DNA from 3 places in the Streptococcus hepaticus genome. Region 3 is predicted to be linked to each of the others. Evidence: predicted binding sites of a transcription regulator. Region 3 holds the regulator's gene; each other region holds the start of a gene.

Region 1 (3,912 bases), on a different contig from region 3:
GTTTGGCGCTACTGCAAGACGGTTTTGATGGTAGAGACCGTCAGCCATGACTTTATCGCGAAGATCAGCCCAATCTTGTCCACTTGGAATGAAAATGCCATCAAATAGATTCTTGACTTTGTCAGAACTTGGTTGGTAAGTGCCTGTGACGTATTTATCGAAGTAAGTACCGTTTGCGTAGTCTGATTTTTCAAAGTTAGCAAAGGTTTCTTTGCGCTCACGGGCAATATTGTTTGATTCGACCAAGGTCCAGTAGTTGAGGAGCATGAAGTAGATGTTTGTAAATTCAAGCGATTCTTCTGAGCCGTATTCCATAAGATTTTGAGCTAGGTAGGAATGCAAGCCCATTGCTCCAAGTCCGATAGAATGCGCCTGCTTGTTACCATGAGCCACGGTAGGAACAGCGACGATGTTTGAATGGTCAGTGATATAGGTCAAAGCGCGTGTCATGACGCGGATAGATTTTCCGAAATCAGGCGATTGCATGAGGTTCACGATGTTAGTAGAACCCAAGTTACATGAGACGTCTGTTCCCATTTCCAAGTATTCTTGTGCATCGTTGATGAGACTTGGTTTTTGAACTTGGAGAATTTCAGAACAGAGATTAGACATGATGATTTTTCCGTCAACAGGATTGGCCTTATTTACCGTATCAATGTTGATGATGTAAGGGTAGCCAGACTCTTGTTGGAGTTTTGAAATTTCAGTTTCTAAGTCTCGGGCTTTGATTTTAGACTTACGGATGCGAGGGTTGGCAACCAATTCGTCATATTTTTCGGTAATGTTGATGTAGCTATATGGTACACCATATTCCAATTCGACAGAGTAGGGACTGAAGAGGTACATGTCTTCATTGTTACGCGCCAGCTCGTAGAATTTATCAGGAACAGTGATACCGAGTGAAAGTGTTTTGACACGAACTTTCTCATCGGCATTTTCCTTTTTAGTAGAAAGGAAAGAAATGATGTCTGGATGGAAGACGTCTAAGTAGACAACCCCAGCCCCTTGACGTTGCCCAAGTTGATTTGAATAAGAGAAGCTGTCCTCAAAGAGTTTCATGACAGGAACGACACCTGAGGCTGCTCCTTCGTAACCCTTAATTGGCGCACCAGCTTCACGCAAGTTGCTGAGGGAAATCCCTACCCCACCACCGATACGAGACAATTGGAGGGCAGAGTTGATAGAACGACCAATCGCATTCATATCATCTGTTACTTGAATGAGGAAACAAGATACCAGTTCACCACGGCGGGCACGACCAGCGTTGAGGAATGAAGGAGTAGCGGGCTGGTAACGGAGGTGAATCATCTCGTTTGCCAAGTCTTTTGCCAATTCTTCATTACCTTCAGCAAAGTAAAGAGCGTTAAAAAGAACGCGATCTTCCATGCTTTCGAGGTAGAAACTGCCATCGTTGGTCTTCAAGGCATATTGGTTGTAGAATTTGTAAGCAGCCATGAAGGACTTAAACTGGAAGTTTTGGGTTTTCAAGAATGCCGCCAATTCTTCGATGAAAGCAGGGCTATACTGAGCCAAAAACTCCCCTTCGAGGTAGTTCTCTTCTAATAAATATTCGATTTTATCTGCCATCGTGTCAAATTTCATGGTATTTGGTTCGACGTTTTCCTTGAAAAATGCTGCTAAGGCTTCTTGGTCCTTGTGAAGAGGAATTTGCCCATTAACTGGACGGTTGATTTCATTATTGAGACGGAAATAAGAAACGTCTCCTAAGTCTTTCAAACTCATATTCTTTTCTTTCTAATCGTATATGTGGCTTAGCCGATAAGGTTTTTCAATTTGCTTGGTTGGAAACCAGAGAAGCTTTCAGTTTCTATCTCAACAACAGGAGCAGCTGAGAAGCCGAGGTCTTTCACATGTTGGATGAATTCGGGTTTTTCATCGAGGTTGATTTCCTTGTATTCAATATTTTTTTCATCTAAAAAGCGTTTTGTCATCTTACATTGCACGCAGTTGTTTTTTGAGTAAACTGTAACCATGAGATTCTCCTTAAAAATAATTCTTTCTTAGAATACAATACACTGAAAAAGGAGAAAAGTCAAATAGATAGACTAAATATAGGGGTGTGAAAACGAATAAAACACTATATATGGTGTAAAAGGCTTGGTATCAAGCTTTTGGAGACATAGATCTTATTTTTGAAAATAGGATGAATTTTCAACGATACAATTATATGTTATATCTTATTACATGAATATAAAAATGTTATTGAAATAATTTTCGGAATATTGTATAATATCCCCAATAGAAAGCAGAGGTTCTGATATGGTTGAACAAGTAAAAAAAATCGTAACTAGTGATTCTCATTCATTTTCCTATTTTGATATTGCACAAGCATGCCAAAATGAAAATGTGAATATTTCATCTCTTCCTTATACAATACGAATCCTTTTGGAAAGCTTATTGCGGAAAGAAGATGGTGTAGATGTTACAAAAGATAACATTTTGAATCTTGTTCATTATCAGGCAACTGCACCACAAGGAGAAGTTCCTTTCAAACCGAGCCGTGTTATCCTGCAGGATTTTACTGGTGTGCCAGTGGTAGTCGATTTGGCTTCTATGCGCGATGCAGTGGTTAAACGTGGTGGTAATCCTAATCTGATTAATCCAGAAATTCCAGTTGATTTGGTCATTGATCACAGTGTTCAAGTAGATGTTTTTGGAACGGAAACTGCGCTGGAAGAAAATATGAAACTGGAATTTACACGAAATAATGAGCGCTACGAATTTCTTAAATGGGCAGAAACTGCTTTTGATAATTATCGAGCAGTACCACCTGCAACGGGGATTATTCACCAAGTTAATATTGAATTTTTAAGTGATGTGATTATCGAAAAAGACGGTCTCCTTTACCCAGACTCTATGTTTGGGACGGACAGTCATACAACCATGATTAACGGGATTGGCGTTCTAGGTTGGGGTGTCGGTGGTATCGAAGCGGAAGCAGCTATGCTAGGAGAAGCTTCTTATTTCCCAGTGCCAGAGGTGATTGGGGTACGTTTGACAGGTTCTTTGCCAAAAATCGCTACCGCAACAGACCTTGCTTTGAAAGTGACACAAGTTCTTCGTCAGGAACATGTTGTTGGTAAATTTGTCGAATTTTTCGGTCCAGGTTTAGCGAGTTTATCACTGGCTGATCGTGCGACAGTTTCTAATATGGCGCCTGAATACGGAGCAACCTGCGGTTATTTCCCGATTGATAAAGAAACTCTTAACTATATGCGCTTAACAAACCGTTCGGAGGAACATATTGCGCTGACAGAAACCTATGCTAAGGTCAATCATATTTTTTACGATGAGGAAAAGGTTCCGACCTACACCAAGGTAGTGGAAATCAATTTGGACAGTATCGTTCCAGCAATTTCTGGACCAAAGCGTCCTCAAGATTTGATTGCCTTGACGGATGCTAAGCAAGAATTTCAAGCTAGTTTGGTGCGGGAAGTGGGTGTGCGTGGATTTGGCTTGACAGATGAAGAGGTTGGGAAGACAGCTCTTGTTCATTTTGCAGAAGAGGATGTGGAAATTTCAACAGGACACGTTGCTATTGCAGCCATCACTTCATGTACCAACACTTCAAATCCTTATGTTCTGATGTCGGCGGGTCTCTTGGCGAAAAATGCTGTGGAACGTGGTTTAACCGTTTCAAAAGCTGTAAAAACTTCGCTTGCTCCGGGCTCAAAAGTGGTAACAGGTTACCTGCGAAATTCTGGACTGCAAACGTATCTGGATAAGCTAGGCTTTAACTTGGTTGGCTATGGTTGTACAACCTGTATTGGCAATTCAGGTGATCTCTTGCCAGAGGTGGCGGAAGCGATTCAGTCAGAAGATTTGCTGGTGTCGGGTGTCCTGTCTGGTAACCGCAACTTTGAGGGACGTATTAATCCTCTGGTCAAGGCC
Region 2 (3,912 bases), on a different contig from region 3:
CAGAGAAACCGTCGCACGACGGTTCTTGAAGAGCTCATCTACGTTATCATATTTACCAAGACGGTTGCCGAAGGCCCCGTACTGATAGAGAATTGGAGCATTGGCTGGTGTAGCTTCCTTAACTCGCTCCACACGGTAGACAAGGGCATCTTTGGCGATGGCCATGCGTTCATTGAAAATATCCCAGAACTTGTCCATGTCGCCTTTTGATTCTAAGGCAATACGAGGAAGATTGACAGTCACCACACCCAAGTTCATCCGTCCAGAATTGACTTCCACACCATTTTCATCCTTCCAACCTTGTAAGAAGGAACGGCAACCCATGGGAGCCTTAAATGAACCTGTCAAGTCAATAATCTTATCATAGGACAACATATCTGGGTACATACGTTTGGTCGCACACTCTAGCGCTAACTGCTTGATGTCATAGTTTGGTGAGTCTGGCTCTAAGTTGAGGCCACGTTTGACAGTGAAAATCAATTTAGGGAAGATGGCCGTACGGTGTTCACTACCTAAGCCCTTGATACGGATTTCCAAAATGGCTTTTTGAATTTCACGTTCAAACCACGATGTTCCCAAACCAAAACCAAGCGAGGTAAAAGGCGTTTGTCCATTTGAAGTAAAGAGCGTGTTAATCTCATACTCCAGAGACTGCATGGCATCATAAATATCCTTGCGTGTCTTAGCACGCGCATATTCCTCCTGACGACCCTCTGTTACCCACTCTTCTGCATCCTTGAGGTGCTTTTGATAATTCAATTCGGCATAAGGGGCTAGAAATTCATCAATGCGGTCAGCTGTACAACCACCGTACTGACTGGAAGCCACATTTGCGATAATTTGTGAAATCTGCGCTGTTGCCGTCTGAATAGACTTAGGACTCTCGACCTCGGCATTCCCAATCTTGAAACCATTTCCCAACATACCCTTGAAGTCGATCAAGCAACAGTTGGTCATAGGTGTATAAGGACTGTAGTCCAAGTCGTGATAGTGAATATCCCCTTTTTGGTGGGCATTGGCAACGTGAGCTGGCAGCATTTTCAAACCAATTGACTTGCCAACAATCCCTGCCGTCAAATCACGCTGGGTATTGAAAACATCGGAATCCTTGTTGGCATTCTCATTGACCACTGTTTGGTCCTTGTTGAGGAGCTTATCAATAGTAAAGTTGATGTCCGTCGCCTTCGCACGCTCAAAATCACGCTGCGTACGGTAGTTGATGTACTCTTTAGCAATCGCATACTCATTGGCCTGCAGGAGTTCATGTTCCACAATATTTTGGATTTCATAAATCTTGATATTTTTAGGGAAACGCTCCGCAATTTCAGCAATAACGCGTTCACAAATCCCTTTTAATTTCGCCTCCATGAGTGGCGACATAGGTACAACCTTGGCAGTCGCCTTCAAAAGAGCTTCATAAATCTTATCTTCGTCAAAGGCCACATGCCGGCCATCCCGCTTGATAACAATCGAAGGCAAATCTTTTACAGCAACTACTACATTTTCCATGTCACTCACTCCTTTTTCTAACTCTATTTAGTCTACCACTTTTTCAAAAAAAATCAATATCTTGTATGAGAATTTTATTTTTTTATTTATAAACACAATATGTAGTGATAAGATTTGTAAAAGAAAAGACTGTTTTCACAGTCTTTTTCACTTATTTCTTTTTATATAAAACCAGCTTAGATGTGCCAACATCCTCTTCTGCATAGTTATTTTTCAAGCTAGATTTCAATTTTGCTGGCAAGGTTAACTCTTTATTGACCACAATATATTGTGCTTTACTATTGTTCAAATCATAGACAAGAGCACTCTTATTTTCTTCCGTTGTCAAGTAGGGTTGTGCTGCAATGAAACGAGTCGCTGAAAGGTATCCTGAATGAACATAAATCTCTGCACTATTGTCCCAAGTGTAGATCAGAGCTTCCTTATCCGCATGAGATTTGATATAGCTAGCAACCTCTGTCCGCTCTTTGGCCACCTGTCCATCCAACACAAAGGTAAAAATGGGTTGCATAGGAATAAAGAGACAGACCAGTAGTGGAAGGAAAAATTGTGAACGAAGATAGCTGTAAAAAACAGGTTCTTCCTCTTCTTCTGTCAATAATTCTTCCAAATCAAGACTGTCTTGCTTGTCTTCCTTAGCCACTAAAGCCATGATAAACCCGTATGGCAACAAGAGAACCAGTTGACTCAGGTCCACATTTGGATTTCCTAAGATGAAAACCAATTGAGCCAAGAACGTCAAGATAAGAATACTGTTCAGCGCCAAATGTTTACCAGAGGCCATTGAAGCCAAAGCCAAGACAAAATTCTTCAAGAAACCGGTACACAACAGTACGAGCAGAAGACTCCCTGCAACCCACAAGAGATTTTCAGACATAAAGTCCAACTGCAAGTTATAGAAGAAGGTTTGCGAAACAGCACTTCCTAAAATCTGCTTGATAAAAGTGTAATATCCCACAGAATAAATAATGAGTAAAAATCCAAAAAGGCTAGCTAAAAACTGGTACAAACCACGTGCCTTACGGTGCTGACGAATATTATAGAACAGCAAGACCAGCCCCGCCACCAACCAAAGAATAACACTCTTTGGATAAATCATAAAAACAAGCGCTGCATCAATTCCATAAAAAATGAAAAACTCATCCCTTACAGCATTTTCAAAGTAGCGAACCAAGAACCAAAGACTAGTCAATACAAAAGGTAGGGCAAAAATGCTAGCATAAAGACCGCCAAATCCTAAAGCAAGGATAAATAGATAGAACCAAAGACTTAACTGGTCTGCCGTTTCCCGACTATGGCTAAAATAAGCCACTAATTTATAGAAATACATCCCCGCAAGCAATAAGGCAACAAACTGAAGCCCAACTAATACCAACGGATTACCTAAAAATGTACCTAGCCAGCTCAAGAGATGATAGAGGACACCATTACTGCTAAAAAAGTCGGCATAAGGACTCTGCCCAGCTTTCATAGCCATGCCTGCATACAAGGTCTGCGTCTGTAAATTAGTCGCTAACCCCGTAAACAAAGGATTACCTACGCTTAAAAAACTAATGAGGAGGCTCCAGATAAAGGCTGGTAAGATCCTACTTGGAAGAAGATTTTCCTTAAATGTATGGTTAAATGAATCAGCTTCTGCCTTTTCACGACGGCGTCTGCCTCTTTTTTGCGAACGACGAGACAGGTTTTCTGCCCCTACTGTATCGATTTCTGTCATCTTACTCTCCTTGGCATAATCATCTTATTATACCAAAAAGTCAACTGTCTGTCATTTTCTCTTTAAGGTCTCTTGAAACCGTGCATAACGTTCCAATTCCCGAAAAGTATGCCATTTCTTTTTACTAAATTCTTCTTGAATTTGCTTTTCTTTATCCGTCATACTTATTTATTCGAAAAAGAGAGACAAAAAAGAGCGCTGGGCGCCCTTTAGAAATTATTCTTCTTCGTCCAAGAAGCTGTTGAAAACTTCTTCAATCATATCCCACTCAGCTGTCGCATCTTCTGGGATTGGTTGCAAGTCGCCTTCTGTACCATTTTCATTTTCAATAAATGAGTAGGCTTGGATTTCAACTTCACCATTTTCATCTTCTTCTGCACTTGCAGGAATCAAGAGAACGTAATTTTTACCGAATTCTTCTTGACCGTCAATTGTCAAAAGAATTTCAAACAAGGTTTCATTACCTTGATCATCTACCAAGGTAATCAACTCACGTTCGTCGTGATTGTGGTCATGTTCATGATTGTGTGCCATTGTGGCCTCCTTAAAATGTTCTATCTAAATAATTTTGCAAAATCAGCTGGGCAGCTAATTTATCAATAACTTTTTTACGTTTTCCGCGACTGATGTCCGCCTGTTCAATCAACATCCGCTCTGCAGCAACTGTTGTCAAGCGCTCATCTTGA
Region 3 (3,912 bases):
TGACCTCCTCTTCCGTCAAGCCATGCTGTGCGATAAAATCCGCCACTTCCACATCACTGACAATCTCAGCATAGAGCTCTTGAAATGATTTCCGTCCGCGATTTTCAGTTTTCATGTTTTCTTGCACTGGATTCATAGGTCACCTCCCTTACTTTCTTGCCCCAACATCTGGCGACGAAGCGCCTCCAGTTTTTCTTGATCTTGGGCTGTTTTTTCTTGCTTAACTTCTTTTTTGCTCCATTCAGGTACATTGCTACTTGTCGGAGTTTTTGAGTTTGGTTTGACAGGCTTTGTACCTTCACGTAGAGCTAATACAGCTGCTTCTGCCGAGTTTATGCCACGATAAGAGAAGTCATTGGCCACCTTGAGAGCATATTTTTCATTGAGATTGGCTGAATCTACCCGATTGTAGGTGTAAAGAACGATAGCGTTGATGACCTCATCAAGTAAACCTAGCTGCGCCATTTCTTTTAAGCAGGTTCGCTCAGTTGCTGTCATAGCTGCCTTACGACTATTTTTAAGCAACTGTAAGAAATCAACTGGCTTGTGTTTTTTACTTTCTTGAATCAATGAAAGTTCTTGACTAGAAAATTGCCCCTTGCTCACAGGTTTATTCTGTACTTTTTGTTCCATCCGCTTGGTGGAAATGACAAAATCAATCGCCGTTTCCTTAGCAACTTGATAGGCTTCAAACCAAGTCCATCCAGCTTTCTCAGACAAATGGTGTAAAGCCAGTGTATCTGCTTGTTCATCGTGAAAACGCAAGTAATCCCGTGCCATTAACTGCTTAAAAGAAACCATATCGAAGTCTTTTAAGGGCTTAATTGAAATCTGAACTTGTCCTTCCATTGAGAAAACATCTGAAAATTGCTTGGTGATTTTCTGCTCAATTGCGGGTAAATCCTGAGAGAGTAACTGAACTGCAGGTTCCCCAATTTTTTTCACGAGAAGAGAATGGTAGAGAGTATGTTTGAGAAATTCCTGCTTAGATAGGGGAGGGAGAACTTGCAGACGCACTTCCTCATCTACCTGATAAACGTCCAACAGTTTCATAGCAGACAAGAGATCCATAGCCGCTTCAACAGCCTGCGTCCCCAAGCCCAAATGATTGAGTACACGGCTAAATTTATAACGACCAGCCCCATTGTCATAAAAAGACCAGAGGTAATGATAGAGTGCTGTCGCCTCCAAACCTAGAATAGGCTGGTAACAAACTGCCAAACTAGCAAAATCTGGTGTCATCTGCTGACCAGCCAAGTAGGCATAGGTATCGTTTGGTTTCATAGCTTAATCCTGCTTTTTGTGCTTGCCCGATTTAGTAATCTGCTTAAGCAAAATTTCCAACTCACTGACATCCTTGAAAGAGCGATAGACAGAAGCAAAGCGAACGTAGGTAATCTCATCTAAATCCACCAGTTCTTCCATGACGAGGTTACCAATGACATCACTTTCCACTTCGTTGTCACTTTGGGCACGAACTTTTTGTTCAATGCGATTAACAACGTCATCAATTTCTGCACTAGAAACTGGTCGTTTTTGCGCAGAGCGGATAATACCGTTAAAGATTTTTTCACGCGAAAATTGCTCACGCGTGCCATCTTTTTTGACCACAACCAGCGTTTTTTCTTCTACGCGCTCATAGGTTGTAAAACGATAATCGCACTTTTCACATTCACGACGACGACGGATTGTATTGCCATCTTCAGCCTGCCGACTATCTACCACACTGGACTTCAAGCTATTGCATTTTGGACAACGCATCTTCTCTCCCCCATTTTATCATTATCATCTCATTGTACCATACTTCTAGGCATAATAAAAGGGAGTAAGCTGAACTCACTCCTCTTCCAAACTCTTTTTTTCCGCCAAGCGGTCATAGGTCCATTCACGAACCAAGCGATATAGAACTGCGAAAATCGGCGTAAAGAAAACCATTCCCAAAAGACCAAAGAGATTTCCACCGATTAAGGCTGCAGCGAGGGTAAACAAAGTCGGAAGACCAACGGATTGCCCCACCACACGCGGATAAATAACATTCCCCTCAATCAGCTGAATCAACTGAAAGAGAACAATAGACCACAGGGCCAAGAGCGGATTTTGCACCGCCACAAAAAGGGCACTAATCAAACAAGCCGACAAAGGACCAATGTAAGGCACAAAGGAAAGCACACCCGCCAAAATCCCTGCCATCGCTGCATAAGGAATCCCTGATAGCGAATAGCCTGTAAAAACCAAGAGTCCGATAATACAGGCTTCCACGATTTGGCTCATGAGAAAGCGGTCGTAAGTATCAATAATCACTTCCCCCACATAGGTCACATTCTGAACCACTCTTCTTGGAAAAATTGCATGGAGCAACTTAGAGGTCATATGCTGTAAGTGTTCCTTGCTGGCTAGAATACTCAGTGTGAAAAAGAAAGCCATAATCAAGGTTAAGACATTTGAAAAAATTCCCGAAACATTGCTTGCCAAACCTGTTAAAAACTTGGTAAGATAGCCCGACAAGCTATCCCAACCCGTAAACTTGCTGACATATCCATTAACCTGTTGCCCTACCTTACTTGATAGAATGCCATTTTCTTGTAGCGTAGAGACAAGCTTAGGAATCGCCTCATTGGTTACACTAACGAGTTGAGAGATGGTGGTCGTCAAGGTCGGCAGGATAATCATGACCAAGCCCGTTACAATCAAAGCAAAGGCTACCAAAACCCCAGCAATAGCTACGGGACGGCTGGATTTTTTTAAAAACGGCACCTTCTCGATAAGGTGCTCTAATTTTTTCATGGGAACGTTGAGGACAAAAGCAAAAATAGCTCCGATCAATAGCGAATTGACGCTTCCTAACAGAAGAGAAATCAACTTCAACATTTCCTCATATCGCAGCACCGCTAAGAGTACCAAGGCAGAAAAGGTAATCAGCAGTATTTTTTCTTTAAATGTAGTCTTCATAGAACTTCCTTTTTCACGAAATTTTTAACTATTATACACTAAATCTACCAAAAAATCAGATGAGAGAACCCTCATCTGATTGCAATTGATATTCCATTAGTCACGCATGGCATAGCCAACACCACGAATGGTTTTAATATAGGATAATTGACCTGGCAAATCTAGTTTTCCTCGAAGATAACGAATGTAAACATCCACGACATTTGTCTCCGTTCCAGATTCATACTGCCAGACCTTTTCCAGTAACTGTTCCCGTGTCATGGTATCCTGACTGTTCATCAGAGTCGCCAATAGGTCATATTCGCGACGGGTAAGGGAAATTAATTCTGCCCCACGCGTCACCGTCCGATTTTGAAAATCAATCTTTAAATCACGATAAGCCGCATGCAATTTCACCTGCTTACAATGCTCATCAATAAAATCACGACCACGGAAAATCATATCTACTTGACCAACCAAGTCTTGAATGACAAAGGGTTTTATGGTGTAAGAAACCGCATAAGAACGGATTTCATCACCATATCGTTCCGCTTCATCCGGCTCCGCAACCACAATGATGACCGTTGCTGGCTTGATTCTAAGAATACTAGCAGCCAAGTCCTTACTGGTCATATCAGATAACTGAAAACTCATGATAATAAGATCAAAATCTGTTTCATTTGCAAGCTGGAGCGCTTCTTGCCCCGTCGCTGCGTAATCCACAATATAGTCTTTTTTCTGCAATTCCATGGATACAAAATGCGACAGATTTCGCTCTTTACCTGCAATTAAAATCTTCTTGGCCATATCTTATTTTTCATCATACCATGAGTAATGGAAGATCCCTTCTTTGTCTTTACGTTCATAAGTGTGGGCACCGAAGTAGTCACGTTGTGCTTGGATTAAGTTAGCTGGCAAGTTTTCTGCACGGTAGCTATCGAAGTAAGTGATAGCTGCTGAGAAGGTTGGCACTGGCACACCTGC

The links. Region 3 encodes NrdR, which represses ribonucleotide reductase genes. Its sites were predicted from a motif close to ACACNATATATNGTGT; they were not measured.
Region 1: the regulator NrdR is predicted to act here: its motif matches at 2,096-2,111, upstream of nrdH (glutaredoxin-like protein NrdH).
Region 2: the regulator NrdR is predicted to act here: its motif matches at 1,602-1,617, upstream of nrdD (anaerobic ribonucleoside-triphosphate reductase).

Annotation. Positions count from the first base shown of each region.
Region 1 covers NZ_JBINIY010000002.1:276,643-280,554, forward strand. The annotation lists gene nrdE (class 1b ribonucleoside-diphosphate reductase subunit alpha) at 1-1,743, opposite strand, end outside; gene nrdH (glutaredoxin-like protein NrdH) at 1,773-1,994, opposite strand; gene acnA (aconitate hydratase AcnA) at 2,281-3,912, shown strand, end outside.
Region 2 covers NZ_JBINIY010000007.1:97,237-101,148, reverse strand. The annotation lists gene nrdD (anaerobic ribonucleoside-triphosphate reductase) at 1-1,509, opposite strand, end outside; gene ACHUFA_RS07220 (quinol oxidase) at 1,661-3,226, opposite strand; gene ACHUFA_RS07215 (DUF1292 domain-containing protein) at 3,443-3,760, opposite strand; gene ruvX (Holliday junction resolvase RuvX) at 3,771-3,912, opposite strand, start outside.
Region 3 covers NZ_JBINIY010000001.1:200,856-204,767, reverse strand. The annotation lists gene dnaI (primosomal protein DnaI) at 1-136, opposite strand, end outside; gene ACHUFA_RS01100 (replication initiation and membrane attachment family protein) at 133-1,284, opposite strand; gene nrdR (transcriptional regulator NrdR) at 1,288-1,761, opposite strand; gene ACHUFA_RS01090 (AI-2E family transporter) at 1,837-2,949, opposite strand; gene ACHUFA_RS01085 (response regulator transcription factor) at 3,046-3,735, opposite strand; gene gndA (NADP-dependent phosphogluconate dehydrogenase) at 3,739-3,912, opposite strand, start outside.